DNA from 3 places in the Kineococcus sp. AC630 genome. Region 3 is predicted to be linked to each of the others. Evidence: riboswitches for the same ligand, from Rfam matches in the RefSeq annotation. Region 3 holds a riboswitch; each other region holds the start of a gene.

Region 1 (11,363 bases), on a different contig from region 3:
TGACCTCCTGGAACCCCTGGCCGCCACGGCGGTCGAGGGTCTCGCCCTCGACCTCGTCCGCGGCGCGACGCCGGCGCGTCCGGAACTGCTGCACGGCAAGACGGTCGTCGGCGGGGTCGTGGACGGTCACAACGTCTGGCGGGTCGACCTCGTCGAGGCGCTGGCCCGGCTGCGGACCCTCGAGGGTTCCGCCGCCCACGTCGTCGCGGGGACGTCCACCTCGCTGCTGCACGTCCCGCACGACGTGACCCGCGAGACCACCCTCGACGAGCGCCTGCGCGGCTGGCTCGCGTTCGCCGACCAGAAGGTCGCCGAGGTCGTCGTCCTGGGCAAGGCGCTGGGGGACGCAGCGGCGGTGCAGGAGGAACTGACCGCGTCGGCGCAGGCCCGGGCCGACCGCGTCGGCGCCCCCGGCGTGGTGCGTCCCGAGGTGCGCGACCGGCTCGGAGCGCTGACCCCGGAGGCCTTCGGGCGCAGCGACTACGCCGTGCGCCGCCTCGCCCAGGAACAGGCGCTGGGTCTGCCGGCGCTGCCGACGACGACGATCGGCTCGTTCCCGCAGACGGGCGAGATCCGCAAGGCGCGCGCCGCGTGGACGCGCGGAGACCTCGCGACGGCCGCCTACGAGGAGTTCCTCAAGGCGGAGATCGACCGCGTCGTGGACCTGCAGGAGGAACTGGGCCTCGACGTCGTCGTGCACGGGGAACCCGAGCGCAACGACATGGTCCAGTACTTCGCCGAGCAGCTCGACGGGTTCGCCGTCACCGCCCACGGCTGGGTCCAGTCCTACGGGTCGCGCTGCGTGCGCCCGCCCATCCTCTGGGGTGACGTCGTCCGTCCGGCGCCGATCACGGTGCCCTGGAGCCGGTACACGAAGACACGCACGACGAAGCCCGTCAAGGGCATGCTGACCGGCCCGGTGACGATCCTCGCCTGGTCCTTCGTCCGTGACGACCAGCCGCTGGGCGACACCGCCCGCCAGGTCGCCCTGGCGCTGCGCGACGAGGTCAGCGACCTCGAGGCCGCCGGCATCGGGATCGTCCAGGTCGACGAACCCGCTCTGCGGGAGCTGCTGCCCCTGCGCACCCAGGACCAGCCCGCCTACCTGGACTGGTCGGTGAACTCGTTCCGCCTGGCGACGGCCGGTGCCGCCGACGCGACGCAGATCCACACCCACCTCTGCTACTCGGAGTTCGGTGAGGTCATCGACGCGATCGACGGCCTCGACGCGGACGTCACGAGCATCGAGGCGGCACGCTCGCGCATGGAGGTCCTCGGCGACATCGCGCGGGCCGGTTTCGCGCGGGGCATCGGGCCGGGGGTCTACGACATCCACTCGCCGCGCGTTCCCTCGACCGAGGAGGTCGTCGGGTTGCTGCGCGCCGCCGTCGCCGCGGTCCCGGCCCGCCAGGTCTGGGTGAACCCGGACTGCGGCCTCAAGACCCGTGGCTACGCCGAGACCACCGAGTCGCTGCGCAACCTCGTCGAGGCCGCCCGCACCGTCCGCGCGGAACTCCCCGCGCACGCCGTCGCGACGAGCTGACGCCCCCGTCCGAGCGGATCCCCGCCGGACGCCAGCCGCCCTCCTGACCTCCCGAGGTCAGGAGGGCGGCGCTCGTTCGGCCCGGGTTCCCGCCGACCCGGCCGGGCGGGTTGAGATTCCGGCAGGGGGTCCCTATGATTCCTGCAGAACACCATCCAGAGCGGCTGAGAGACCTGGCTCGACGACGTCGCAGCAACCCCCCGGCAACGGGCGCGGGTGCTTCCGCCAGGAACGATGGAGGAGCGCAGTGAACAAGACGTCCCACGTCGCCGTCCTGAGGCGCATCGTCGACTTCTGCCTCACCGGTTCCACCGGCTGTCGCTGACCCAGCACCCCCGCTGACCGGGAACGTGCCGGTCACCCCGCGTCCCCGCCGCAGGCCGGACGTGTCTTCGACGTACCCCTCAGCCTGGAGAACCCTTGCGCACCCGCACGCCCTTGTCCGCCGTCGCCCTCGTCGCGTTGTTCGCCCTCACCGCCTGCGGTGGCGGGAGCCAGGACGACGGCAGTGCCGCCGCCGACGGTGAACCCGTCGCCGGCGGGAACCTCACCTTCGCCATCCAGGTCGACTCCGGCTGCATCGACCCGCAGCAGGTCGGCAACAACGACGCCCTGAACGTCGGTCGCCAGCTCGTCGACTCCCTCACGGTCCAGGACCTCGACGGTCAGGTCCAGCCGTGGCTGGCCCAGAGCTGGGAGGTCAGCCCCGACGCGAGGACGTTCACGTTCCACCTGCGTGAGGGCGCCACGTTCTCCGACGGGACGCCGCTCGACTCCGCGGCGGTCAAGGCGAACCTCGACGGCATCGTCGCGCTCGGGGCGAAGGCGTCGTTGGCCTCGGCCTACCTCGCGGGCTACACCGGGACGCAGACGCCGGACGCGCGAACGGCCGTCGTGACGTTCTCGCAGCCGAGCGCACAGTTCCTGCAGGCGACGTCGACGATGAGCCTCGGTCTGCTCTCCGTCGCCACGACCACCGCGGATCCCGCGACTCGTTGCGACGGAACGACTCTCGTCGGATCCGGTCCCTTCGTGGTCGGGAAGTACACGAAGGACAGCGAGGTCGTGCTGAAGAAGCGCACCGGCTACGCCTGGGCCCCGACGGGTTCGAAGCACAGTGGTGACGCCTACCTCGACACGATCACCTACCAGGTGGTCCCCGAGGCGAGCGTGCGCACCGGGTCGCTGCAGTCGGGTCAGATCGACGCGACGACGGCGATCTCCGCGCAGGACCTCCCGCAGTTCGACGGCGGCGGTTTCTGGACCGAACGTCGCGCGAACCCGGGCATCCCCTACAACTTCTTCCCCAACGAGTCGCGGCCGGTCTTCCAGGACGAACGCGTCCGCCAGGCCCTGTCGAAGGCCATCGACCGCGAACAACTGGCGAGCATCCTCAACCCGGGTGACGTGGCCGTGACGTCGGCGCTCTCGGCGTCCACCCCGGACGCACCCGACGACTCCGACGTCCTCGCCCACGACGTCGCCGGGGCCAACGCCCTCCTCGACCAGGCCGGCTGGACGAAGGGTGCGGACGGGATCCGCGCGAAGGACGGCCAGGAGCTCTCCTTCACGATCACCTTCTGGCAGCCCACCTCGGCGGTGCTGGAACTCGTGCAGCAGCAGGTGCGCGAGGTCGGGATCGACCTGCAGTTGAAGCAGGGCACGACGGCCGAGACGACGGCGCAGCAGAACTCCGGCGACTACGACGCGATCTTCTACAACCTGACCCGCTCCGACCCGGACGTCGCCCGCACGATCTTCTCCACCGAGGCGCGCAACGTGAACCACCGCGCGCACAGCGAGGTGGACGACCTGCTGACCCGGCAGGCCGCGACGACCGACCCCGCGCAGCGCGCGGACCTCGTGGCCCAGGCGTCGAAGCTCCTCCTGACCCAGGCCCACTCGATCCCGCTCGTCGAACTCTCCACCGTCATCGCCGCGAGCGACGACGTGCACGACCTGCAGTTCGAGGGTTCCTCCCGGTTGTGGTTCTACGACGCCTGGAAGACCTCGTGAACCTCGGGCTCGTGGGCTACGTGGGCCGCCGTCTCGGTCAGGCCGTGCTGGTCCTGTGGGCGGCGTTCACCGTGACGTTCGTCATCCTCTACCTGCTCCCGAGCGACCCGGTCTCGATCATGCTCGCCGGTGGTCAGGGCGGGGAGCAGGCCGCGGTCGACCCCGCCCAGGCGGCGGCGTTGCGCGCCGAGTACGGACTCGACGACCCGTTGCCCGTGCAGTACGTCCACGCGCTCTGGCGCACGCTGCACCTGGACCTCGGGAACTCGATCCAGAACGGCGCACCGGTGTCGACGTCGATCGCGGACGCGTTGCCGCAGACGGCCCTGCTCGCCGCCTCGGCCTTCGTGGTCGCCCTCGTCCTGGGGGTCGGGATCGCCTTCCTCTCGACCTGGACGCGCTGGGGCTGGGTGCGGACGCTGCTGCTCGCCCTGCCCCCGCTGGGGGTCTCGCTGCCGACGTTCTGGGTCGGGCTGCTGCTCATCCAGGTGTTCTCGTTCCGGATCCCGGTCTTCCCCGCGCTGGGCAACCGGGGGGTCTCCAGCCTCGTCCTGCCGGCCGTCACGCTGGCGATCCCGGTCTCGGCCTCCATCGCGCAGGTCCTCGCCCGGGGTCTGCGGACGGCCCTGGCCGAACCGTACGTCGAGACCGCCCGGGCCAAGGGCGCGTCCCGGGCCCGGGTGCACCTGCGCCACGCGTTCCGCAACGCCACCATCCCGGCGCTCACCATCGGCGGGGTCGTCGTGGGGAACCTGCTCGCGGGGGCCGTCGTGGTCGAGACCGTGTTCTCCCGGGTCGGGATCGGGCGGCTGACGGTGACCGCCGTCAACGGTCAGGACATCCCGCTCGTGCAGGGCCTGGTCCTGCTGGCCGCGACGGTGTTCGTGGTCACCAACCTGGTCGTCGACCTCCTCTACCCGGTGCTCGACCCCCGCATCCGGGTGATCGGTGCCGCGCGCGCCTCGAAGCGCCGGGACCGCACCGCGGACCGCGTCGTCGTGGGGGCCGGCACGTGAGCCGGCCCGCACCCGAGGACGTCCTCGACGTCCTCGACATCGACGTCCGCTACCGCAGACCGGTCAGACCCCGGCGCGGGGTCCCGAGCCGGCTGCGCCGTCCCGACGTGGTGCTCGCCGGCCTGGTCCTCCTGCTGGTGCTGCTCTGGGCGGTGGTCCCGGACCTCTTCACCGCGCAGAGCCCGATCGACGGCGTTCCCGCCGACCGGTTGCAGGGACCCTCCGCGGCCCACCTGTTCGGCACCGACCACCTCGGCCGGGACCTGTTCTCCCGGGTCGTCCACGGCTCGCGGTTGACGTTGCAGGCGACGGTGCTGGCCGTCCTCATCGGACTCCTCGTCGGCACGCTGGTCGGGCTGGTCTCGGGCTTCGTGCGCGGTGTCGTCGACGACGTGCTCATGCGGGTCATGGACGTGCTGCTGTCCATCCCGGCGCTGCTGCTGTCGATGGCCCTCATCACCGCACTGGGTTTCGGCACGACCAAGGTGGCGATCGCCGTGGGCATCGGGACGGTCGCGAACTTCGCCCGGGTCATGCGCTCGGAGGTGCTGAAGGTCGGCTCCGCGGTCTACGTCGAGGCGGCCCGGGCCGGTGGCGTCCGGACGACGGGTGTGCTCTTCCGGCACGTGCTGCCCAACGCCGCGGGCCCCGTCCTGGCGCTGTCGGCGCTCGAGTTCGGGGTCGCCGTCCTCGCCGTCTCGTCGCTGAGCTTCCTGGGGTTCGGGGCGCCCCCGCCCGCCCCCGAGTGGGGTTCGCTCGTGTCCGGCGGGCGCGACTACCTGGCGACCTCGTGGTGGCTGACGACGTTGCCCGGTCTGGTGGTGGCGGCCGTCGTGCTGTCCGCCAACCGCATCGCCCGGGCCCTGGAGAAGGGAAACGCCGCGTGAACGCTCCGCTGCTGCAGGTGCAGGACCTCCGGATCTCCTACACCGGCCGGGCCGGGAGGAAGGAGGTCGTGCACGGCGTCTCGTTCGACGTCCACCCCGGTGAGGTCGTCGCGGTCGTGGGGGAGTCCGGGTCCGGCAAGAGCACCACGGCGCACGCCGTCGTGGGGCTGCTGGCGGGCAACGGGTCGGTCGACGCCGGTTCCGTCCTGCTCGAGGGCGACGAACTCGTGGGTCTGAGCGACACCGCCTGGCGGCGGGTCCGCGGCGCGCGCATCGGCCTGGTCCCGCAGGACCCGACGCTGTCGCTGAACCCCGTGAAGCGCATCGGCGACCAGGTCGCCGAGGCGCTGCACGTGCACGGGCTGGCCAGGGGGGCCGCCGCCCGGGTGCGCGCGGTGGACCTGCTGACCGCGGCCGGCCTGCCCGACGCCGCGCTCCGCGCGAGGCAGTACCCGAGCGAACTCTCCGGCGGGATGCGCCAGCGCGTCCTCATCGCGATCGGGCTCGCGGCCGGGCCCCGGTTGCTCGTCGCCGACGAACCCACCAGCGCCCTCGACGTCACCGTCCAGCGACACGTCCTCGACCACCTCGAGGACCTCACCCGCGAGGCCGGCACCGCCGTGCTGTTCATCACCCACGACCTGGCGGTGGCCGCCGACCGGGCCACGCGCGTCGTGGTGATGTCCGAGGGCGAGGTCGTCGAGGTCGGGACCGCCCACCAGGTGCTCACCCGACCGCGGCACGCCTACACCCGGCAGTTGCTCGCCAGCGCACCCAGCCTGTCCAGCGCCCGCATCACCGCCCGACCCCGCGAGCGCACCGCGCCGCCGGCACCGCGACCGGCGGAACCGCTCGTCCGGGTGCGGAACCTGGTGAAGGAGTTCCCGCTGCCGGGCCGGGGCAACGCCCAGACCGCCGTCTCCGACGTCAGCTTCGACGTCGGCCGGGGTGAGACGGTCGGGCTGGTGGGGGAGTCCGGCTCGGGCAAGACCACCACCGCCCGCCTCGTCCTGGGCCTGGAACGTCCCACGACGGGCGAGGTCCTGTTCGACGGGAGGCCGACCGCCGGCCTGCGGGGCTCGGCCTGGCGCGAGCTGCGACGGCGGATGCAGCTCGTCTACCAGAACCCCTACGCCTCGCTCGATCCTCGCGTCGCCGTGGGGGAGACCGTCGCGGAGCCCTTGCGCGCGTTCGGCATCGGGAACGGGGCCTCGCGACGACGACGCGCGGTGGAGCTGCTCGACCAGGTGCGGTTGCCGGCGGACGTCCTCGAACGGCGGCCCGCGGAACTCTCCGGCGGGCAGCGGCAGCGCGTCGCCATCGCGCGGGCCCTCGCGCTGGAGCCTGAGTTCGTGGTGTGCGACGAACCCGTCTCCGCGCTCGACGTCTCCGTCCAGGCGCAGATCCTGGAACTCCTCGTGCAGCTGCAGGCCGACCACGGGCTGAGCTACTTGTTCATCTCCCACGACCTGGCCGTCGTCCGCCAGGTCTGCGACCGGGTCGGGGTGATGCGCCGGGGTGAACTCGTCGAGTTCGCCACCTCCGAGGAGGTGTTCTCCGCACCGCGGCACCCGTACACGGTCGAACTGCTGGAGGCCATCCCCGGCCGACGGGCCCTGGAGGACGTGTCGTGACCGCCGAACCCGTGGACCTGCTGGTCCGGATCGTCGGACCGCACGACGACCTCGCGCGGCCGCTCTTCGACGACCTGGCCCGGGAGTACGGGACCCGCTACGGCGGGACCCCCGACCAGGTCCGGCAGGAGCTCGAGCGCTACCCGGCGCGCGAGTTCGAGGAACCCCACGGCGTCCTGCTCCTGCTGCTCGAGGACGGCGATCCCGTCGCCGGCGGTGCCTACCGCCGCTACGACGATCGGACCGCCGAGCTGAAACGGATCTGGACCCACCCGGCGCAGCGTCGGCGGGGGCTCGCCCGTCGGGTCCTCGTGGAACTCGAACGCCGGGCCGTCGCGGCGGGCTACCGCCGCACCTACCTCACGACCGGACCGCGCCAGCCCGAGGCGAAGCACCTGTACCTGACCACGGGCTACCGGCCGCTGTTCGACGTCGCGGTGGACCCCGAGACCATCGGCCCCCTGGCCTTCGAGAAGGATCTGAGCACCCCGTGAAGTTCCTCGTGATGTCCCTCATCGGCACCAGCGGTGACGCCGCCGGTGGGAGGTCCACCTCGCCGCGCCAGCGCTTCCGCGAGGTGGTCGAGACCGCGGAGTTCACCGAGCAGCTCGGTCTCGACGCCTTCGGGGTGGGGGAGCGGCACTCCCCGGAGTTCCTGTCCTCCGCCCCGACCGTCGTGCTGGCCCACCTGGCGGCCCGGACGTCGAGCATCCGGCTCTTCACCACGGTGACCGTCCTGAGCTTGCTCGACCCCGTCCGGGTCGCGGAGGACTACGCCACCCTCGACCACCTCTCCGACGGGCGGTTTGAGATGATCATCGGCAAGGGCAACGACGCCCACCAGTCGGAGCTGTTCGGGTTCGGGCTCGCCGACCAGTGGGACCGCAACCGGGAGAACTACGAGCTCCTGCGCCGGTTGTGGCGGGAGGAGGGGGTCGACTGGTCGGGGCGCTACCGTCCGGACCTGCGCGGGGCGACGACCTACCCGCGGCCCCTCGACGGGCCGCTGCGGGTCTGGCACGGTTCGGCGTCCAGCCGGGAGTCCACCGAACTCGCGGCCCGCTTCGGCGAACCGCTGTTCTCGGCCAACGCCTTCCACCCGCAGGCCAAGTACGCCGACCTCATCGCGCACTACCGGCAGCGCTTCGCCGAGCACGGTCACGACCCCGCCCGGGCCCTCGTCGGCGCCGGTTCGGGGGGCGTGCACCTGGCCAGGACCTCCCAGGAGGCCCTCGAGCGGTTCCGGCCCCTGTGGGAGGGGTACATGGCGACCCCTGCGGCGGCGCACAACAGGTCCCCGTTCGCCTCCCTCGAGGACGCGGTCGAGCGCGGGCCGAACCTCGTCGGATCCCCGGAGCAGGTCGTCGACAAGATCGGGAACTACCACGGGGCGTTCGGTCACGAACTCCTCGCGATCGGGGTGGACGGCCAGGGCCTGCCCGTCTCCGAGCAGCGGGCGACGTTGGAACTCTTCGCGACCGAGGTCGCCCCGGTGGTGCGCCGAGACTTCCCCAGCCGGGCCTGGGCGGACTTCCCGCGGCCCGCGGGCGGCGCCGTGCGGGGCCTCGCCGAACACGAACACGAGCACGAGGAGACGGACCTCGTGGGAGCCGTGACCCTCCCCGGGTGAGGCCCCTCGGCTCAGAGCGTCGACGCGGCGAACGTGTCGCACTGCGCCGGGTCCCCACCCCGGAACCCCGTGGTGAACCAGCGTTGCCGCTGCTCCGAGGTGCCGTGCGTGTAGGAGCCGGGGTCGGTGCTGCCGTCGCCGAGGTTCGTCTGGATGAAGTCGTCGCCGATGCGTCCCGCCGTGTCCAGGGCGCGGGCGACGTCGTCGTCGGTGAGTTCCTCGATGAGCGGGCCGCCCGAGTCGTCCGGCACCGTCGTCGCGTGGTTCGCCCACGTCCCCGCGTAGCAGTCCGCCTGCAGCTCCAGCCGGACGCTGCCGCTGTCCGGCCCGCTCACCCCGGCCTGGACGGAGTCGCTGGTGCCCAGCAGGTCCTGCACGTGGTGCCCGTACTCGTGGGCGAGGACGTAGGCGTTCACGAACGTCCCGCCCTCGGCGCCGAACCGGGTCCGCAGCTCGTCGAAGAAGGACAGGTCCACGTAGACGAGCCGGTCGGCCGGGCAGTAGAACGGACCGGTCCCCGACGAGGCCGCCCCGCAGCCCGTCGAGACGGACCCGGAGAAGAACACGGTGTCGGTCTCGGTGTAGTTGCCGCCCAGCACCCCGCCCCAGTACGTCTGGATCGAGTCGATGTCGGCGACGAGGGCGCACTCCTCCTTCTGGTTCGCGTCCTCGCCGGTGCGGCAGGACGCCGCGAGCTCGGACCCGGCGGCGCTCTGGCCCGACCCGAGCCCGTCCAGCACGCCCCCGAACTGCGACGGCGAGTCGCCCTGCCCGCCGAGGACCTGGAACAGGACGAGGACGAGGACACCCACGATCCCCAGCCCGCCACCGCCGAGGGCGACGGCCCGCCCGCCCCCGCCGCCGCGGCGGTCCTGCACGTTGCCGGTGTCGAGGCGGGCGTCGCCGCGGTACCTCACGGGAGCATCACAGGGTTCGTCACGGGATCGAGCATGCTGTGCCCCCGCGCGGCGCACCACTCCAGAGGTGTTCGTCGCGTTCCGTGACTGGGCTGGTACGCAGGAGCGTTCGGCCTGCGGCAGAGCCGAAGTCGTCCTACCGTTCGGTGACCACGCCCGACCGCACCAGTGGAGAACGATGCTGACGATCCCGCCCCCGCCGGACCCCGGGAGGGCCGTGCGGCGTGCGTTGCTCCTCGCCGAACGCGAGGCGGCAGCCCGGCGACGTCGGGTGCGCGGGACCCAGCCCCGGCGGTTCCCGGTCCCGCCCCTCGGCAGGGGTCTGGACCCGGTGGTCAGGAGGCGTCGCCGAGGAGACCCAGGAACCGTCCCAGTCGGCTGATGCCCTCGCGGAGTTCTTCGCGCGAGGCGGCGTAGGACAACCGGACGTGGGTCTCGGCGGTCGCCTCCCCGAAGTCGCGACCCGGCGTCAGCGCGACGTGCGCCCGCTGCAGGGCCTGCTCGCAGAACTCCCAGGCGCCCAGGCCGGTCCCGCTGACGTCGAAGTAGACGTAGAACGCGCCGTCGGGTTCGACGGGGACGGGGAGCCCGATCCCGGCCAGCCCGGTCAGCACGATCCGGCGGCGCTCCCCGAGCTCGAGGCGGCGCTCCTCGCACAGGGCCAGGGTCTCCGGGGTGAAGCAGGCGAGCGCCGCCTGCTGCGCGGGTGCGGAGGCGCAGAGGAAGTAGTTCATCGCGAGCTTCTCGACCGCGGGGACGAGCCCGGCCGGCAGGACCGCCCAGCCCAGCCGCCAACCGGTCATGCCGAAGTACTTGGAGAAGCTGTTGACGACGATCGCGTCCGGGTCGACCGAGAGCACCGTGCGCGGCGCCGCGCCGTCGGGCGCCGGGTCGGAGAGGTCGAGGTAGATCTCGTCGACGATCCGCCAGGCCCCCCGGGCCCGCGCCTGCCCGCAGATCTCGCTCAACTGCGCGAAGGGGACGGACGTCCCCGTCGGGTTGGACGGTGTGGCGACCATGACGCTGCGGGTGCGCTCGGTCCACGCCCGCTCGACGCCGCCGGGGTCGAGCTGGTAGCGCGACGCCGCGGTGGTGGGCACCGTGACGACGACCCCGCCGAAGGTCTCCACCATCTGCCGGTTGCAGGGGTAGGACGGGTCGGCCATCACGACCTCGGACCCCGGGTCGGTCGTCGCGGCCAGCACCAGCAGCAGGGCGCTGGACGCGCCGGAGGTGACGACGATCCGCGCGGGGTCCACCTCGACGCCGTGCCGGTCCCGGTAGAAGCCCGCGATCGCCCGGCGCAGCGCGGGAGAACCCATCGACGGGGTGTAGGGGAGAGGACGGCCGTCCATCACCTGCCGCATGGCTTCGCGCACGGCCGGCGGGGCCCCGAAGTCCGGTTCCCCGATGCTGAGCCGCACCACGTGGTGGCCCTGCGCCTCGAGGACCGCCGCCTGCTCGCCGAAGGCCAGGGCGTGGAACGGCTGGACGGTCTGGGCGCGTTGCGCGAGTTGCACTGGTTCCCCTCGAGCCGCGGACTGGTGGCGCGAGGCTACCGCCCGCCCCGTCCCCGGCCCGTCCTACGCGCGCTGCCGGACGCGTGAGTCGTGGGTGCGGCCGCTCCGGGCTGAGGCTAGGTTGACGTCGTGCCGATCCGGATCCCGCCGACCTACCGCGCGGCCTGGGTTCCCTTCCGCGAGGCCGGGCCACGGGACGC
Region 2 (6,476 bases), on a different contig from region 3:
AGGTGCAGTCCGGGGGCGCCGGCGTCGAGCAGTCCCGCCGCGAGTCCCGACGAGAACGCCGTCGACGCCCGGCGGCGCTGGGCGGTGTCGTCGGTGTCGAGCGCCGCGAGCAGCTGTTCCGGGGCCGGGACACCGGCCAGCTCACCGATGCGCTGCAACCGGCGGGCGTCGTCCGTCACGGCGATGCCCGGCAGCAGCGGGATGCTCACCCCGGCGGCGCGCGCCCGGCGCACGAAGGTGGCGTACTCGTCGACCGAGAACGTCACCTGGCAGATCGCGAAGTGCGCACCGGCGTCCTGCTTGGCGCGCAGGGCCGCCAGTTCCGCGTCGCGACCGCGGGGGAAGGCCGCCACGGCGAGGGTCAGGGGACCCTCGTCGACGGGGACGCGACCGCCCCGCAGCGCGGAGCGCCGCCGGTCGGCGACCTGGAGGAGTTCCACCAGGTCCCGCGCGGTCGCCAGACCGTCCGGGTGCGGGGTCCAGTCCGCGCTCCCGACCGGCGGGTCGCCCCGCAGCGCGAGGACGTTGCGGACACCGGCGTCGAGGAACTCGCTGGCGAGTTCCACGACCTCACGTCGCGAGGACCCCACGCACGTCAGGTGGGCCATCGCCGGCACGGCCGTCGAACCCAGGACGTGGGCCAGCAGCTCCCGGCTCGGTCCCTTCGTCGCGCCGGCTGCCCCGAAGGTGACGGAGACGAAGTCGGGGTGCGTGTCGAGGAGATCGGAGAGCCTGCGCCACAGCGACTCCCGCCCGTTCTCGGAACGGGGCGGGAAGAGTTCGAAACTGACGGTGGGCCTCCCGGTCGCGGCGGCGACGAGGGGAGCCAGCGTCATCGCGGCCGGCCCCGGTCCGGAACCGGGTACGCGTCAGGGACATCGGTGGGGCGCATCACGAACTCCATCGGCCTGGCTTTAGCACCCTCGCCCGGGCTCGGGGGGTTGCTGCGGCGTCGTCGAGCCAGGACTCTCGGCCGCTCTGGATGGTGTTCACCGAATGTAGACCGGGGTCGACGCGATCCACAAGTGCTGTTCCGGGGTTCCCCCGAACGGGGGAACTACCCGACACGTGGGGTTCTGGCGGAGTTCCGACGGGTTCGCGACACGCCGATCTTGCTCAGCGGGGTCCGACGTGGCAACCTCAGCGCAGGTCATGAGCGCCAGCGACAAGCCCCGGCTCGCTGGCCGGCAACCCTCCCTCCGCGGCGGGGTGCCCCGGGTGACGACCTGGTCGACGCCGCAGTGGCGCCGGCAAGCGCGGACCTCGCCGGGGTGATCCCGGTCCTCCCGGCAGGGTCCAGTTCCTCCAGGAGACTCCTCGTGACGCTCAGCACCCTCTCCCCCCTCCGCTGCCCGGCGCCCGTCGCACCGCTGCTGCCCGTGGTCGGCAGGGACACCCGCGTCCCGCTCGCCCAGGGCGGGTCGACCACCTACGCGAACCTGGACAACGCCGCGAGCGCGCCCGCCCTCGTCTCCGTCGCCACCCGCGTCGCCCAGGTCCTCCCCCACTACGCCAGCGTCCACCGCGGCGCCGGGTACCTCTCACGCGTCTCCACCGCCCTGTTCGAGCAGGCCCGGGCCGAGGTCGGGACCTTCCTGGGGGCGCGCCCCGACGACGTCGTCGTCTTCACCCGGAGCACGACCGACGCGCTCGACCTGCTCGCCCGGGCCGTCCCGCAGGGCTCCAGGGTCCTGGTGGCCGACGTCGAGCACCACGCGAACCTGTTGTCCTGGCAGCGGTCAGCCCTGACCACGGTCCTGCGCGGCGGGTCGGACGCGGAGGAGACCGCGACGCTGCTGGAGGCCGAGCTCGCCCGCGGCGGGTACGCGCTGCTGGCCGTCGCCGGTGCCTCCAACGTGACCGGTGAGGTCCTGCCGCTGCGCCGGCTGGCCCGGGCCGCGCACGCGGCCGGCGCCCGCATCGCCGTCGACGGGGCGCAACTGCTCCCCCACCGCAGGGTGGACCTCGGTCGCGACGGGATCGACTGGATCGCGCTGTCCGGGCACAAGCTCTACGCCCCCTACGGGGCGGGCGCGCTCGTCGGTCGTCGCGACTGGCTCGACGCCGCCGATCCCTACCTCGCGGGTGGGGGCGCCACCCTCGACGTGCGCCACGACGCGGTGCGGTGGGCCACCGGGCCCGACCGCCACGAGGCGGGTTCCCCGAACGTGCTCGGCGCCGTCGCCCTCGCCCAGGCCTGCAGCACGCTCGCCACGCTGGCCCCCGGAGCGCTCGAGGCGCACGAGGAGGCGTTGCGCGAACGGCTCGTCGGCGGGCTGACGGCGCTGGCGGGCGTCGAGGTCGTGCGCCCCCGCCCCGACGACGCCGTGGGGGTCGTGACCTTCACCGTCCCCGGTCGCTCGGTCTCCGAGGTCGCGGCCTTCCTCTCGGCCGAGCACGGGATCGGTGTGCGCGACGGACGGTTCTGCGCCCACCGGTTCGCCGACTCCCTCGGTCTGGCCGACGGCGGGCTGAGGGTCTCCACCGGGGTCGGGACGGGATCGGCCGAGGTCGAACGGCTGCTGGCCGCGGTCGAGCAGTTCGTCGGTGCCGGGCCGGAGCTCGAGTACGGGATCGTCGAGGGGCACTGGGGTCCCACGACCGACGCTCGCCCGGAACCCGCGTCCTTCCTGCCCGCGCCCGGTGCCGGCGTGGACCTGGGGTGACCTCGTCCCCGACGCCTCAGCCCGCAGGGACGACGGCCTCGCGCGATCGCCGGGGCCGACCGCACGAACCGAGGAGACACGACGTGAGCGACACCACCGCAGCACCCCAGGCACCGCTCGTCGACGCCGAGACCGCCGGACGCGCCGTCGCCGCCGGTGCGCTGTTCGTCGACGTCCGCAGCGACGCCGGGCGGGCCGCCGCCGGCGACCTGCCGCAGGCCGTCGTCGTGGCCAAGACCGAGGTGGCGGAGAAGTTCGCCCTCGGTTCCGGCACCGCGCTGGCGGAACTCACCGGGAAGGACCAGCAGATCGTCGTGATCTGCGGTTCTCCCGCGGGCTCCGGCCCCGTCACCGCCGAACTGCTGGCGGCAGGCTTCACCGACGTCGTGCAGGTCGACGGCGGGTTCCCGGCCTGGAAGGCCGCGGGGCTGAGCGTGGGCGAACCCGCTCAGACCTGATCCACCCCGGTCGACGGGGCGGGACGTCAGGGCATCGGCTCGCTGCTGGGCCGGGACCCGTCGCCGATCCCGCCACGTTCAGCCTCGGCGAAGAGCGCGCGCAGCTCCCCCTCGAACTGCGGCCAGCTCAGCTCGCCGGGGGCCGGCTCGTCGTCGAGCGGCGACCAGGCGTACCCCCACTGCCCCTGCCCCGCGATGGCCAGTCCGGCCACGATCGACGACACCCAGTGCGCCAACAGTTCTCGTACCCGGTCACGCATGGTCGCCTCCTCGTCGATCGGTGGAGAGCACTGTGACACAGACGGCGGCTGCCGTACCCACCACTCAGGAGATTTCCATGCCGACCCCCTTCCACGTGTTCCTCGACGTCGACGGCGGCGGGTGGCACCCCGCGGCCTGGCGCCGCTCCCGGGTCTCCCCCGACGCCGTGTTCTCCCCCGCGCGGTTGAAGGAGTTCGCCGTCACCGCGCAGGCCCAGGGCCTCACGGGACTCACCTTCGAGGACTCCACGCTGCCGGACCCCCGCAACCCCCGCGGGCACCTGGACGCGGTGCAGCGGGCGGCCTTCCTCGCCGGGACCACCGACACGATCGGTCTGCTGCCGGTCGCCGCGACCACCTACTCCGAACCGTTCCACGTGGCGGCGCAGATCGCGTCGCTGGACCACTCCAGCGCCGGCCGCGCCGGCTGGATCGCGACGACGTCCACCCCCGCCGTGGCCCGGACGGTGGACCTCCCCGTGCTCGACGACCCGCAGGCGGAACTCACCGACGTGGTCGGGGCCGTGCGGAGGTTGTGGGACTCCTGGGAGGACGACGCGGTGGTCCGCGACGTCGCCACGGGACGCTACGTCGACCGCGACCGGTTGCACCACGTCGACGTCGTCGCCACCAACTTCTCGGTCAAGGGCCCGCTCACCGTGCCCCGTCCCCCGCAGGGGCAGCCGGTCGTGGCCGCCCACGAACGCGACCTCCTCGACCCGGACGTGGTCGACGTCGTCCTCACGGGCAACGAGCGGACCCGGCGCAGCGCCGGTGGTCCGCTGGTCGTGCTCGAGGTCGAGTTCGCCCTCGACACCGCGGCCGCCTCGGGTGCGCAGCGGGTCGAGGCGCTCGACGCCGACGCCCCGGCCCCCGTACGGGACCGGCTGCGCTGGGCGGGGTCCGGTGAGGGCTTCGCGCGGTACCTCGCCGGTCTCGCGGGTTCCGTCGACGGTGTCCGGCTGCACGCCGCCGTCCTCGACGAGGACCTCCGCACGCTGCTGCGCACCACCTTCCCCGCCCTGCGCGTCGCCCGGCTGCTGCAACCACCCGCCGCCGGTGCGACCTTGCGCACCACCCTCGGCCGTCCCCGGCCGGTCAACCAGTTCGCGACGGCCTGAGGAGTCCCGTGACCGACCTGCGCTACCCCAACGCCGTCGTCCACTTCGGTGTCTTCTTCCAGGGCGTCAACCACAGCACCATCTGGTCGGACCCCCGCAGCGGATCCCAGATGCACCACTCGACCTTCACGCAGTTGATCCGGACCGCCGAACGCGGACTGTTCGACGCGTTCTTCCTCGGCGAGGGTCTCCGCCTGCGCGAACAGCGGGGCAGGATCCACGACCTCGACGTCGTCGGGCGACCCGACGCGTTGACCGAACTCGCCACGCTGGCGGGTCTGACCGACCGCATCGGTCTGGTCGCCACCCAGAACACCACCTACAACGACCCCGCCGACCTGGCCCGCCGCCTCGCGTCCCTGGACGTCCTCTCCGGTGGTCGCGCCGCGTGGAACGTCGTCACGACGGACAACGCCTGGACCGGGGCGAACTTCCGCCGGGGCGGCTACCTCGACCACGCCGACCGCTACGAGCGGGCCGAACGCTTCGTGAACCTGGCCCGACGGGTCTGGGACAGCTGGGACGGGTCGGAGTTCGCCCCCGTGGACTCCGACGACCGCTTCTTCGACGTCGAGATCGCCCCCACCGTCCCCCGCAGCCCGCAGGGTCATCCCGTGATCTTCCAGGCGGGCGACTCACCCACCGGCCGCGACTTCGCCGCCCGCTCGGCCGACGTGATCTTCTCCGCGCACGGGAGCGACCGCCACGACGCGCTGGCGTTCGCCGACGACGTCCGCCGCCGCGTCGTGGCGGCGGGTCGCCCCGAGGACGACGTCCTCACCTTCCCGGGGACCCAGATCGTCGTCGCCGACACCGAGGGCGAGGTGGAGGAGAAGGCCCGTTGGGTCCTGGAGCAGCAGGTGACCCCCGCGACCGCGCTCTCGCTGGTGGGTCAGGTGTGGGGCGAGGACCTGTCGGGCCACGACCCCGACGGCCCGTTGCCCGCGCACGACCCCGTCATCGCGGACATCGACGGGACCCGGGGCGCCGCGCGACAGGGTCACGACCCCCGGGCGATCGCCCAGGAGTGGCGCCGGGTGGCGGAGGAGAACAAGTTCTCGCTGCGCGAACTCGTGCTGCACACCTCGACCCGGCGCGGTTTCGCCGGTACGGCCTCGCAGTTGGCCGACGAGCTGACCCTCTGGGTGCGCAGCGGCGCCAGCAGCGGGTTCAACATCACGCCGTTCCTCGTCCCCAGCGGCCTGGACGACGTCGTGGACCAGCTCGTCCCGGCCCTGCAGGAACGGGGCGCCTACCCGACCGCGTACGTCGGGACCACGCTGCGCGAGCACCTGGGTCTGCGACCTCCGCTCACGCGTCGCCGCTGAGGAGCCCGCCGAGGTAGCGGGCGATGGCGCCGGGACCCGACACGGGGGCGACGGCCTCGACCGCGGGGTTGTAGTTCGTGTTGGTGTTGATGTCGTAGGTGACCGTCCGCCCGTCCGCCGTCTCGAGGAACTCGATGCCGGCGATCTCGATGCCGGCCGTCCGCAGCAGTTCCTCGTAGCGGCGGACGAGCGGGTGGTCTCCGGTGATCTCCGTCCGCAGCGCGAACGGGACCACGCCCGGCACCTCGCACGCGTCGGCGGGGCACAGTTCGAAGCTGCCCGCGGAGGTGTCCACGCGCACCGCGTAGACGAAGCGCCCGCCCACGAACTCGGCCCGGGTGACGAACGGTTCGGCCGAGCGGAGGAACTCCTGGAGCAGGGTGATCCCGTCGACCGGTTCCTCGAACTCCGGCGAGGCGACGTGGGCGTCGAAGTCCTCGTGGGAGTCGAAGCGCCGGACGCCGAGGCCCTTGCCGCCCTGGTTGTGCTTGGTGATGAACGGCACCTGCAGTTCCCGGGAGCGTGCCGCCAGGTCCCCTCGGCCGAAGACGGCCACGGTCCGGGGTACGTCGAACCCGTTGCGGCGCAACAGCGCGTGCTGGGCGACCTTGCTCACCTCGAGCTCGACGACGTGGGTCCCCCC
Region 3 (11,363 bases):
TGGTCCATCGGCCGCCGTTCGGGGACCCTGACCCGATTTCTAGAAGAAGTCAGCGACGGAAACCGGCTCCCACGTGGGTGTCCGGCAGGCGGGCCGCGCCCCCGAGTCGTTCCCGCAAGGTCGTCCCGGGGGCCGGCTTCGGGGCGGTGCGACCGCGCCGCCGGAGTTCGGGGACGAGGTGGTCGACGACGTCGACGAAGGTCCCGGGCATCGTGGCGTACATCAGGTTGAACCCGTCGACGTCGGCCTCCGCCGCGAACTCCTCGAGGTGGTCGGCGACCGTCTGCGGGGAACCCGCGAGGACCGGACCCCGACCCCCCACCGAGACGAACTGCGCGAGGTCGTCGATCGTCCACTCCCGGTCGGGATCGTTCGTGAAGCTCGAGAGGGCGGACCGGTTCGCGTCGGTGGTCACGTGCTGCAGGGTCTCGTCGGCGGCGCGACCGGCGAGGTCGACCCCCGTCCACCCCCCGAACAACGCGAGGGCGGCCTCGCGGCTGGCGTGCTCGCGGTAGTCGGCGAGCAGCGCGCGCGCCTCCTCGTCGCTGCTGCGGACGACCGTGGTGAGGCCGGCGAGGACCTGCACCGACCGCGGGTCACGGCCGGCGCGTTCGACCTGTTCGCGCAGGGAGTCGACGGACCTGCGGGCGATCTTCGCGGTCGGCGCGATGATGAACACGCACTCCGCGTGCCGGGCCGCGAACTCCTGCCCGCGGGGCGAGGAACCCGCCTGGAAGATGACCGGTGTCCGCTGCGGCGAGGGTTCGCAGAGGAACGCGCCGGGGACGTCGAAGTACTTCCCGTGGTGGTCGATGTCGTGGACCTTGGCCGGGTCGGCGTAGATCCCGCGCCCGGCGTCGCGGACGACGGCGTCGTCCTCCCAGGAACCCTCCCAGAGCTTGTAGCAGACCTCCAGGTACTCCTCGGCGACCTCGTAGCGCTCGTCGTGGGCGACCTGGGCGGTGAGACCCAGGTTCTTCGCGGCCGAGTCGAGGTAGCCCGTGACCACGTTCCACGCGACGCGGCCGCCGGTGAGGTGGTCCAGCGTCGTGAGGCGGCGGGCCAGGGAGTAGGGCTGTTCGTAGGTCGTGGTCACGGTGAGCCCGAAACCCAGGTCCTCGGTGACGGCGGCCATCGCCGACACCGCGGCGAGCGGGTCGTTGACGGGAACCTGCACGGCGGCGCGGACCGCCGCGTCCCGCGATCCCCCGTGGACGTCGTAGGTGCCGAGGACGTCGGCGAGGAACAGCGCGTCGAAACCCCCGCGCTCGAGGAGGCGGGCGAGGTTCGTCCAGTGGGCGAGGGTCCGGTAGTCCGCGCTGTGGTCCTCCGGTCGCGACCACAGCCCCGCGGCCTGGTGGCCGACGCAGGCCATGGCGAAGGCGTTGAGGCGCAACGGTGTCGGGCTCAACGGGACAGTCCCTCCAGAGGTCGGTGCGCGGTCTCGCGGGTGAGCGCGGCCGCGATGGTGGTGAGGACGGCGAGGAAGCTCAGGTACCCCGCGACGATCCAGGGCGAACCGTTCCCCGCGGCCAGCAGGGACGCCGCGATGAGCGGGGTCAGACCGCCGCCGAGGACCGCGCCGATCGAGTACCCGAGGGACGCACCGCTGTAGCGGGTGCGGCTGTCGAACTGCTCGGCGAAGAAGGCGCCCTGAGCGCCGTACTGGCTGTCGTGACCGAGGTTGATCGCGATGACCATCGCGCCCACGATCAGGACGGTCGACCCCGTGTCCAGCAGCAGGAACGCGGGCACCGTGAACACCGCGGTGAGGACCGACCCGAACAGGTAGACGGGTTTGCGGCCCACCCGGTCCGAGAGCAGACCCCACAACGGCGTGGCGGCGAGGCTGATGACCGAGGCGACGAGGACGGCGAGCAGACCGACGTCGGCCCCGTCCTCGCGCACGTGGTTGGTCAGGTAGTTCAGCGCGAACACCGTGTAGAGGACGTAGGCGCCGTTCTGGCCCAACCGCATGCCGGTCGTCAGGAACACCCCGCGCTTGTTCGTCGCCAGCACCTCGGCGACCGGTCGGCGCGACGTCGCGTCGGCTTCGCGCAGCGCGGTGAACGCCGGGGAGTCGGTGACCTTGAGGCGGATGACCAACCCGACGACGACGAGCACGGCGCTGGCCAGGAAGGGGATCCGCCACCCCCAGGCGAGGAAGTCCTCGCTCGAGGTCAGGGTGCGGGTGAGCCAGAAACCCCCGCTGGCCAGGACCATGCCGGCCGCGGAACCCATCTGCGGGATCGCGCCGAACAGACCGCGCCGGCCGGTGGGGGCGTGCTCGACGGACAGCAGGACGGCCCCGCCCCACTCACCCCCGGCCGAGAAACCCTGCAGCAGCCGCGCCGCGACCAGCAGGACCGGGGCCCACACCCCGATCCGGTCGTGGGTGGGGAGCAGACCGATGGCCGCCGTGGAGATCCCCATGACCAGCAACGAGGCCACGAGGACCGCCTTGCGGCCCACCCGGTCGCCGATGTGACCGGCCACCGCACCGCCGAGGGGTCGGGCGGCGAAACCCACGGCGTAGGTGGCGAACGCGGCGATCACGCCGACGGCGCCACCGACGTTCGGGAAGAACAGCGGGCCGAGGACGATCGCCGCGGCCGTGCCGTAGAGGTAGTAGTCGTACCACTCGATGGTGGTGCCGACGAAGCTCCCCAGCGCCGCCCGGCGGCGGACGAGGGGTTCGCTGGGCGTCGCGAGGACGGTGTCGTGCACGGTGCTCACAGAACGGTTCTCCCATCGGTCCTGGCGGTAGCACCTTCCCCGCGGGGTGGTTGCTGCGACGTCGACGAGCCAGGTCTCTCGGTCGCTCTGGATGGCTGGGGCGAACCTACGACGGGGGCGCGCGCCAGGCAAACCGGGACCCGGTCCCGGGCGCGGGGCGCGAGCCGGTGCCACAGTGGGCGGGTGAGCTTCCCGTGGGCCCGCTCCCCACGCACCTCCCGGACCGTCGCCCTCCTGCTGGCCGTCTGCGCGGCCGCCTGCGCCGGGCCGGACGACGCCGCCTCGTCCTCCGCGCCCCTGCGCCTGCTGTCCCTGGGCGACTCCGTGCCGGCGGGAGACGTCTGCGGCTGCACCCCCTTCCCGGACCTGGTCGCCGACGGTCTCGCGCCCGCAGGCGGGGCCGACGTGGTGCAGCGGGCCAGCGGCGGGGCGACGTCGACCGACGTCGACTCCGTCCTGCGCCGGCTCGCGGCGGACGAGGGACCCCGACTCGGTGCGCCGGACGTCGTGCTCCTGCAGGCCGGGGCCAACGACCTCGTGCAGCAGGTCGACCTCGCCACCTCCACCGCCGGGGCCGTCGACACCGACGCGACGATCGAGCGGGTGGTGGCGACGCTGGCGGGGACCGTCGACGAGCTCACCGCCACCGGAGCCCGGGTCGTCGTCCTCGACTACTGGGCGGTCGGGCTGGACGGTGCGGTCGCCCGGCAGGAGTACACCCCCGCCGAGCTGCACGACCAGGTCGCCCTCACCGACGCCTTCGACGACCGCCTCGCCGTCGCGGTGGGCAGCGAGGCGCTCTTCGTGGACCTGCGCCCGGTGTTCCACGGCCCGGACGGGACCGGCGACCCGACGACGCTGCTCGCCGCGGACGGCGACCACCCCGACGCCGCCGGGCACCGGGCCATCGCGGACGCCGTGCTGGACGTGCTCGCAGGCTCGGAGGGTGCTGCCGGTTCGCCGGGAGATCGCTGAGAGAGGGCACGTCCCCGCCTGTGGTGACCCATGGTGGTCCCGGCGCACCACGCGCCGGTTCTGGCACGGGGGGTGTGGGGTGGGTCTCGACGATCCGCTGACGAGGTGGATCGCCATCGGCGTCGCAGTGGTGGCCACGGTGGCGCTGGTCGTCTGCTGGCGGGGACTGGCCCGGCGGGGGTTCCTCGCCCTCCTGGGACGCTCGGTGGCCCTGCTCGGGGTCAACGTGAGCGTCCTCATGGCCGTCTTCCTCGTCGTCAACGCCCAGTTCGGGCTGTTCTCGGACTGGGCGGACCTCCTCGGGACGCAGCAGGTGGTCACGACCACGCAGGCCAGCGGGTCGGCCACCGCCCAGGCGTCCGAGGCCGCCCCCGTCCGTCTCGACGGCTACGACGGGAGGGTCTGGCGGGTCCAGGTCCCCGGCCCCCGCTCCGCCACCACGGCCGAAGCCCTGGTGGTCCTGCCCACCGGGTACGGCACCACCCCCGCCCCGGCCGGGGGGTACCCCGTCATCGAGGCCTTCCACGGCTACCCGGGGACCCCGGAGCAGTGGCTCGACGCGATGCACCTGCTGCCCTCGCTGGACGCCGCGGTCACCGCGCACCAGCTGGCCGCGTCCGTGGTGGTCATCCCGACGCTGGAGGTCCCCGCCGGACGCGACACGGAGTGCGTCGACGCGGGAGCCGGTCAACCGGCGCTGGAGACCTGGCTCTCCCAGGACGTCCCCGACTACGTGGAACAGCACTACGCGGTGAGCAGGCAGGCGAGGTCGTGGGCCACCCTCGGGTTGTCGATGGGTGGCTGGTGCGCCAACGAGCTGACCATGCTGCACCCCGACCGCTTCAGCGCGGCGATCGCCTTCGGCGGCTACTCACGCCTCGACCTGGGGTCCTGGAAGCCGTTCCCTGCGGACAGCCCCCCGGCGAAGCGCTACGACCTGGTCGCCCTCGCGCGCCAGGACCCGCCGCCCGTGCGGTTATGGGCCCTGGCCTCGAAGGAGGACGGGCTGTCCTGGCCGAGCACCCAGGCGCTCGCGAGCGCGGTGCACGGGCCCACCACGATGACCCTCGTCACCCAGCAGCAGGGCGGTCACCGGACCAGCATCTGGGCGGGCATCGTCCCGCAGGCGCTGACCTGGCTGGGGTCGGCGCCGGGGTTCGCCCCGGCGACCTGACGCCGCCCCGCGGTCAGGGGCGGCGGGCCCGGAGCTCCGCCACGAGCGCGGGGACGACCTCGCCGAGGTCCCCCACGATCCCGTAGTCGGCGAACTCGAAGATCGGGGCGTCGGGGTCGTTGTTGACGGCGACGACCGTGCCGGCCGCGTCCATCCCCCCGCGGTGGTGGACGGCGCCGGAGACGCCGAGGCCGATGTAGAGGCGGGGCGAGATGGTCACGCCGGTCTGCCCGACCTGGGCCTCGTGCCCGATCCAGCCTTCGTCGGTGGCGACGCGGGTCGCGCCGACGGCCGCGCCGAGGACGTCGGCGAGCTCCTCCACCCCGGAGAAGTCCCCGTCGACGCCGCGGCCACCGACGACGACGACCTCCGCCTCGGCCAGCGCCGGACGGTCGCCGGTGGGCCGCTTCGTGCGGGAGACGACGGTGACCGCCCGGGCCGCCGCGGACGCCTCGACGGTGTGCTCGACGAGGGCCGTGTCGGCGGGGACGGCGACCGGCGCGGCCGGCACGACGTTCGGGGCCAGCGCGACGACGGCGAGCCGGCCCCTCGCGGCGCAGGCGGTGTCCCAGGACCCGGCGAGGACGCTCTTGCGGGCGACCCACCGCCCGTCCTCGAGGGCGACCGAGGCGGCACCGGTGACGACCCCGGCACCGGCGCGGACGGCGAGCCGGGCCGCGACCTCCTTGCCCTCGAACGTCGAGGCGACCAGCAGCAGCGAGGGTTCGACGGCGGTGATCACCATCTGCAGGGCGTCGACGACGGAGGCCGTCAGCTGGGCGTCGGCTCCGTCGACGTGGACCTGGTGCAGCGTCGCGGCGCCGTGCGCGGCGAGGAGTTCCGTCTGCGGCGACTCCCCCACCCAGACCGCGTGCACGACGGCGTCGGGCAAGTCGCGCGCGAGCGTCAGCAGTTCCAGCGCGGTGGGGCGGACGGCGCCGTCGGCGTGGTCCACGAGAACCAGGACGTTCACTGGAAACCCTTCTGCGACAGGTAGTCCACCAGGGCGGGAACGGTCTCCGCGTCCCCGGTCACGAGGACCCGGTCGGGTCGTTCCGGACGCGGCTGCGCGTGCACGACGGTCGTGGCGGAGCCGGCGGCCCCGACCGTGGCCGGGTCGAGTGCGAGGTCGGCGAGCGTCCACGACGTCACCGGTGCCTTGCGGGCGGCCATGATCCCCTTGAAGTTCGGGAAGCGGGCGCGGAAGGCCTGGTCGGTGACCGAGAGCACCGCGGGCGCCGCGGCGGTGAGGACCTCGACGTCGGTGGACGTCTCGCGCTGCACCCGCACGAGACGACCGGTGGGGCCGTCGCTGAGGGTGATCTCGTCGGCCAGCGTCAGCTGCGGCCACCCGAGCAGTTCCGCGAGCGCCGCGGGGACCAGGGAGGTGAGCCCGTCGAGCGCGGCCATCCCGGCGACCACCAGGTCGACGGGGCTCTCGGCGTGCAGCTTCGCGATCGCCGCGGCGAGGATCCGGGCGGTGGCGATGGCGTCGGAGCCGGCGACGGCCTCGTCGCTGACGTGCACGGCGGTGGACGCGCCCATCGCGAGCCCGCGGCGCAGCGCCTCGACCGCGGCCGCCGGGCCGAGGGTCAGGACGGTGACGTCGTGGCCCTCACCGGGGAAGCCCGCGGCCTCGGCCGTGCGCAGCCCGGCTTCGAGGGCGTCCTCGTCGAGCTCGTTGAGGGTGTCGTCGTCCCCGCCGCGGACGAGGCGCCCGTCGTCCCCCAGGGAGCGGGGCGACTGGATGTCGGGGACGTGCTTGACGCAGACGACGACGCGCACGTCAGACCGTCCCGCGGGAGTGCTTGATCATGTCCTCGCGGGACACGACCTTGACGCGTTGGCGGCCGTGGGGTTCGCCGAGCGAGCGTTCGTGGGCGTCGAGGACCTCCCAGTCCGACCAGGTCAGGACGTCGACGCCCTTGCCCCGCAGGAAGTCGAGGATCGCCTGCGGGTCGGGCTCCGCGGCGCGCTGGAGCGCGGCCGCGTCGGCCAGGAGGTGCTTGACCGTCTCGGAGGCGTCGGACTTGGTGTGCCCGATGAGCCCGACGGGACCGCGCTTGATCCAGCCGGTGCAGTAGACGCCCTCGACGGTCTCGCCCCCGGGGGCCAGGACGCGGCCCTCGTGGTTGGAGATGACGCCCTTCAGCTCGTCGAAGGGGACACCCTCCAGCGGGGAGCCGAAGTAGCCGACGGCGCGGTAGACGGCCTGGACGTCCCACTCGTGGAAGTCGCCGGTGCCCTCGACGGAGGCGTCGCCGGTGAGTCGGGTCCGTTCGGTCCGCAGCCCCCGGACGTGCCCGTCCTCGGTGGTGAGGACCTCGACCGGGGCGTGCAGGAAGTGCAGGTGCAGACGGCGCGAGGCCGTCGACTCCCCCTCCTTCAGCGTCCAGTCGGTGAGCGTCTTCACGACCTGCTTGGTCTGGTTGGACTTCGCGATCGCCTCCATCGAGCCCTCGTCGAACTCGAAGTCCTCGGGGTCGACGATGACGTCGACGTCGGGCACGTGCCCGAGCTCGCGCAGCTCCAGCGGCGAGAACTTCGCCTGCGCGGGACCGCGGCGGGCGAAGACGTGCACGTCCTTGACCTTGGAGGACTTCAGCCCCTCGTAGACGTTGGCCGGGATCTCCGTCGGCAGCAGGTCGTCGGCGTGCTTGGCCAGCACGCGGGCCACGTCGAGGGCGACGTTGCCCGCGCCGAGGACGGCGACGGTCTCGGCCTCCAGCGGCCACTCGCGCGGGTAGTCGGGGTGCCCGTCGTACCAGGAGACGAAGTCGGCCGCGCCGTAGCTCTCCGGGGCCTCGACCCCGGGGATCGCGAGCGTCGCGTCCTTGATCGACCCGGTGGAGAAGACGACGGCGTCGTAGTGGTGGCGCAGCTCCTCGAGGGTGACGTCGGTGCCGAAGTCGACGTTGGTCAGCAACCGGACGTCCCCGCGGCCGAGGACCTTCTCCAGCGCGACGATGATCTGCTTGATGCGCGGGTGGTCGGGGGCGACGCCGTAGCGGACCAGACCGAACGGCGCGGGGAGGCGCTCGAAGAGGTCGATGCCGACCCCGTCGAAACCGGTGGCCGTGAGGTCGGCCTTGGAGAGGATGTCCGAGGCGTAGATCCCGGCCGGTCCGGCTCCGACGACGGCGACGCGCAGCGGACGGTTCGAATCGGTCACAGCTCTCGGTGTCCCTCTCGTAGGTGGTGACGCGCTGGGTGACGCGCTGGGATGACGTGGAAGGCAAGCCTAACGCGGCCCGCTGGAGCGGCCGACGCCACGATGACCCCTGTGGACCAGCGCGCAGCAGAGCACACCGAGTCTCCCTCGGCCGAGCACAGGACGCGCACCGGAGTCCTCGCCGGCCTCGCCTGCTACTGCGTCTGGGGCCTCTTCCCGTTCTTCTTCCACGCCCTCGCCCCGACCGGGGCGGTGGAGCTGCTGGCCTGGCGGGTGCTCTGGTCGCTGGCGCTGTCGGTGCTGGTGGTGACCGGGCTGCGCCGCTGGCCCGCGGTCCTGGCCGTGCTGCGCTCGTCGCGGCAACGGGGACTGCTGGCGGTCGCGGCCGTCGCGATCGCGGTGAACTGGGGCGTCTACGGCCTCGCCGTGGTCACCGGACACGTCCTCGAGGCCTCCCTGGGCTACTTCGTGAACCCGTTGCTGACCGTCCTGCTCGGGGTGGTGGTGCTGCGGGAACGGCTGCGCCGCACCCAGTGGGTCGCCGTCGGGATCGGGCTGGCCGCGGTCGCCGTCATCACCGCGGACCTGGGCCGGCTGCCGTGGATGGCGCTGACGCTGGCCGTCTCCTTCGGCAGCTACGGCCTGCTGAAGAACCGCCTCGCCCGGCACGGCTCGGGGCTGGACCCGCTGACGGGGCTGAGCGTCGAGACCGGGTTCCTGGCCCTGCCCGCGGCCGCCGCGCTGCTCGTCCTCGGGGACCGGCTGACCTTCACCGGATTCGGCGCCTGGCACACCGTGCTGCTGGTGCTGTCCGGTCCGCTGACCCTCGGCCCGCTGCTGCTGTTCGCGGTGGCCGCCGGCCGGGTGCCGCTGAGCGTCATCGGGATGCTGCAGTACCTGACCCCGGTGCTGCAGTTCGTCGCGGCGCTGCTGCTCGGGGAGACCATGCCGGCCTCGCGCTGGGTCGGGTTCGGGCTGGTCTGGGTGGCGCTGGTGGTGCTCACGACGGACGCGGTGCGCCGCCGGGGACGGCCCCGGGACTGGGAGTCCACCGGGAGTTGACCGGGAGGGCACCCGCGACCGTGCGTCGGCTGTGGCGGAGGCAGCAGACTGCTCTGCGTGCTCCCTCCCCTGTTGGCCGGCCGCGCGCGACGAGGGCGGATCCGCCGCATCGGCGCCGTCGCGGTCGCCTTCCTCGGTCTCGTCGGTGTCGTCTCCGCCATCACACCGCCCTTCCGCGAACGGTTCGCCCCGCTGCTGGACGTGCTGCCGCTCGCGGTCCCGTTGGGGGCGAAGACGGTCCTGGTGCCGGTCTCGATCGCCCTGCTGCTGCTGGCCCGGGGCCTGCGCCGCGGTCAGCGGCTCGCCTGGGGCACGACGATCGGCCTGCTGGCCGCGTCGGCCGGTCTGCACGTGCTGAAGGGCATCGACGTCGAGGAGGCCGTGCTCGACGTCGTCGCCCTGGTCTGGCTGGCGGTGAACGCACGGTCGTTCCCGGTGCTGCCGAGCGCGGCCCGGGCCCGGCGGGTCGGGTGGGTGCTGGCGATCGGGGCCCTGGTCTCGCTCGTCGTCTCAGCTGCGCTGGTGGTGGCCGTGGGGGCCGAGCGGCACCCGGGCGAGACGATCGAGGCGGTCGTCCAGCGCCTCGTCGGCGACCAGCGCACCCCCTTCCCGAAGCTGCGGGGGGACGAGGGCCACGCCTTCCTGCCGCTGCTGAACCCGTCGCTGCTGGCGCTCGGGCTGACGTTGCTGGTGGTGCTCGGCTGGGTCCTCTTCTCCCCCCACCGCCCGGACGTGCTCAGCGGTGAACAGCGCCGCGCCGAACGGGAACGCGCCCGGGAGGTCGTCCTGCGCTGGGGCGGGGAGACCCTCGACTACTTCGCGCTGCGCGACGACAAGGACTTCTTCTTCGCCTCCTTCGAGGAGGGCACCGGCGTGGTCGCCCACAGCGTCCGGAACGGGGTCTGCCTGGTCTCCCCGGACCCGATCGGGCCACCGCAACGCCGCGGCGCCCTCCTCGTGGAGTTCCTCGACCACGTCGAACGCAACGGCTGGTCGGTCGCCGTCGTCGGGGCCCGCGCCGACTGGTTGCCCTCCTACGAGGCGGTCGGGTTGCGGCCGGTGTACCTGGGCGACGAGGCCGTCCTGGACTGCTCGCAGTTCTCGCTGAAGGGCTCGAGCATGAAGAGCCTCCGGGGTTCGGTGAACCGGGTCGCGAAGGCCGGGATCACCGTGGAGTTCCACGACGGACCCACGCTGCCGGAACCGGTGAAGGAGGAGCTGCTCGCGATCTCCGGGGAGTCGCGCCACGGGGAGGCCGAACGCGGCTACTCCATGACGTTGTCGCGGTTGTTCGACCCCGCCGACACCGGCGTCCTCGTGAGCATCGCCCGGTTCGCCGACGGCCGGGCCGCGGGGTTCATCCAGTGGACCCCGGCCGCCCTGGTGCAGGGGTACTCCCTCGACGTCATGCGCCGCTCCACCGCCGAGGACGTGCCGAACGGGTTGACCGACGCCCTCATCGTGGCGACGGCGCAGCACCTCGTGGAGAACGGGCTGCGCGGGCTGGGCCTCAACTTCGCCGTGCTGCGCGAGATCGTGTCGGGCGAACGCGAGGGGACCTTCGCCGACCTGGGTCGCCGGGCGCTGCACGCGTTGTCGAGCAGCGCGCAGATCGAGTCGCTGTGGAAGTTCAACGCCAAGTACGACCCGGACTGGCGACCCCGCTACGTCGTGCTGGACTCCGTGGAGTTCTCCGCGGCGCAGGGGTTCACGATCGCCGACGCCGAGGGGGTCGCGGAACTCCCCGTCGTCGGACGGTTCCTCGGCCGGCGTCCGTGACGCTGGCCCTCGTCACCGCCGTCCTCGCGGCGCTGGGCTACGCGGCGGGTTCGGTGCTGCAGGCCGTGGGCGTGCGCCGCTCCGGGCTGCGCTCCCCGCTGTACCTGGCCGGGCTGGGCTGCGACGGAGCGGCCTGGTTGCTGTCGCTGGTCGCGTTGCGCCGGTTGCCGACCTTCGCGGTGCAGTCGTTGCTGGCGGGGTCGCTGGCGCTGACCGTGCTGCTGGCGCGGGTGTTCCTGGGGTCGCGGCTGCGCGGGCGGGACACCACGGCCGTGCTGCTGCTCGTCGCCGCCCTCGGGGTCGTCGGGAGCTCCGGGACCGAGCAGCCCTCACCCCCGACCGGTTCCGCCGTGGACCTCGGGCTGTGCGCCGCCGCGGTCCTGCTGCTCGTGGCGGTCCTGGCCCTGCGCCGCAGCGGCTCCGCGACGCAGGCCGTCCTCGCGGGTCTCGGGTACTCCGTCGCCG

What was found. Region 3 has a riboswitch for S-adenosylmethionine ahead of AC0I8G_RS01985 (MFS transporter). Riboswitches for the same ligand answer to the same signal wherever they lie in the genome.
Region 1: it holds a riboswitch for S-adenosylmethionine, as region 3 does, so the genes downstream of both, AC0I8G_RS01185 (ABC transporter substrate-binding protein) here and AC0I8G_RS01985 (MFS transporter) in region 3, are expected to answer to the same signal.
Region 2: it holds a riboswitch for S-adenosylmethionine, as region 3 does, so the genes downstream of both, AC0I8G_RS01200 (aminotransferase class V-fold PLP-dependent enzyme) here and AC0I8G_RS01985 (MFS transporter) in region 3, are expected to answer to the same signal.

Annotation. Positions count from the first base shown of each region.
Region 1 covers NZ_CEEDMJ010000001.1:240,754-252,116, reverse strand. Annotated here, with positions in the region: gene metE (5-methyltetrahydropteroyltriglutamate--homocysteine S-methyltransferase) at 1-1,543, shown strand, start outside; SAM riboswitch class I at 1,692-1,784, shown strand; gene AC0I8G_RS01185 (ABC transporter substrate-binding protein) at 1,964-3,559, shown strand; gene AC0I8G_RS01180 (ABC transporter permease) at 3,556-4,575, shown strand; gene AC0I8G_RS01175 (ABC transporter permease) at 4,614-5,462, shown strand; gene AC0I8G_RS01170 (dipeptide ABC transporter ATP-binding protein) at 5,459-7,096, shown strand; gene AC0I8G_RS01165 (GNAT family N-acetyltransferase) at 7,093-7,590, shown strand; gene AC0I8G_RS01160 (LLM class flavin-dependent oxidoreductase) at 7,587-8,726, shown strand; gene ypfJ (KPN_02809 family neutral zinc metallopeptidase) at 8,738-9,643, opposite strand; gene AC0I8G_RS01150 (aminotransferase class I/II-fold pyridoxal phosphate-dependent enzyme) at 9,979-11,163, opposite strand; gene AC0I8G_RS01145 (hypothetical protein) at 11,293-11,363, shown strand, end outside.
Region 2 covers NZ_CEEDMJ010000001.1:253,016-259,491, forward strand. Annotated here, with positions in the region: gene AC0I8G_RS01195 (methylenetetrahydrofolate reductase) at 1-836, opposite strand, end outside; SAM riboswitch class I at 898-989, opposite strand; SAM riboswitch class IV at 1,149-1,263, shown strand; gene AC0I8G_RS01200 (aminotransferase class V-fold PLP-dependent enzyme) at 1,320-2,666, shown strand; gene AC0I8G_RS01205 (rhodanese-like domain-containing protein) at 2,750-3,124, shown strand; gene AC0I8G_RS01210 (hypothetical protein) at 3,151-3,384, opposite strand; gene AC0I8G_RS01215 (LLM class flavin-dependent oxidoreductase) at 3,462-4,505, shown strand; gene AC0I8G_RS01220 (NtaA/DmoA family FMN-dependent monooxygenase) at 4,514-5,833, shown strand; gene AC0I8G_RS01225 (ATP-grasp domain-containing protein) at 5,817-6,476, opposite strand, start outside.
Region 3 covers NZ_CEEDMJ010000002.1:20,704-32,066, reverse strand. Annotated here, with positions in the region: gene AC0I8G_RS01990 (LLM class flavin-dependent oxidoreductase) at 50-1,411, opposite strand; gene AC0I8G_RS01985 (MFS transporter) at 1,408-2,736, opposite strand; SAM riboswitch class I at 2,746-2,834, opposite strand; gene AC0I8G_RS01980 (SGNH/GDSL hydrolase family protein) at 2,920-3,711, shown strand; gene AC0I8G_RS01975 (alpha/beta hydrolase) at 3,791-4,885, shown strand; gene AC0I8G_RS01970 (electron transfer flavoprotein subunit alpha/FixB family protein) at 4,899-5,858, opposite strand; gene AC0I8G_RS01965 (electron transfer flavoprotein subunit beta/FixA family protein) at 5,855-6,670, opposite strand; gene AC0I8G_RS01960 (FAD-dependent oxidoreductase) at 6,672-8,057, opposite strand; gene rarD (EamA family transporter RarD) at 8,160-9,119, shown strand; gene AC0I8G_RS01950 (bifunctional lysylphosphatidylglycerol flippase/synthetase MprF) at 9,177-10,898, shown strand; gene AC0I8G_RS01945 (hypothetical protein) at 10,895-11,363, shown strand, end outside.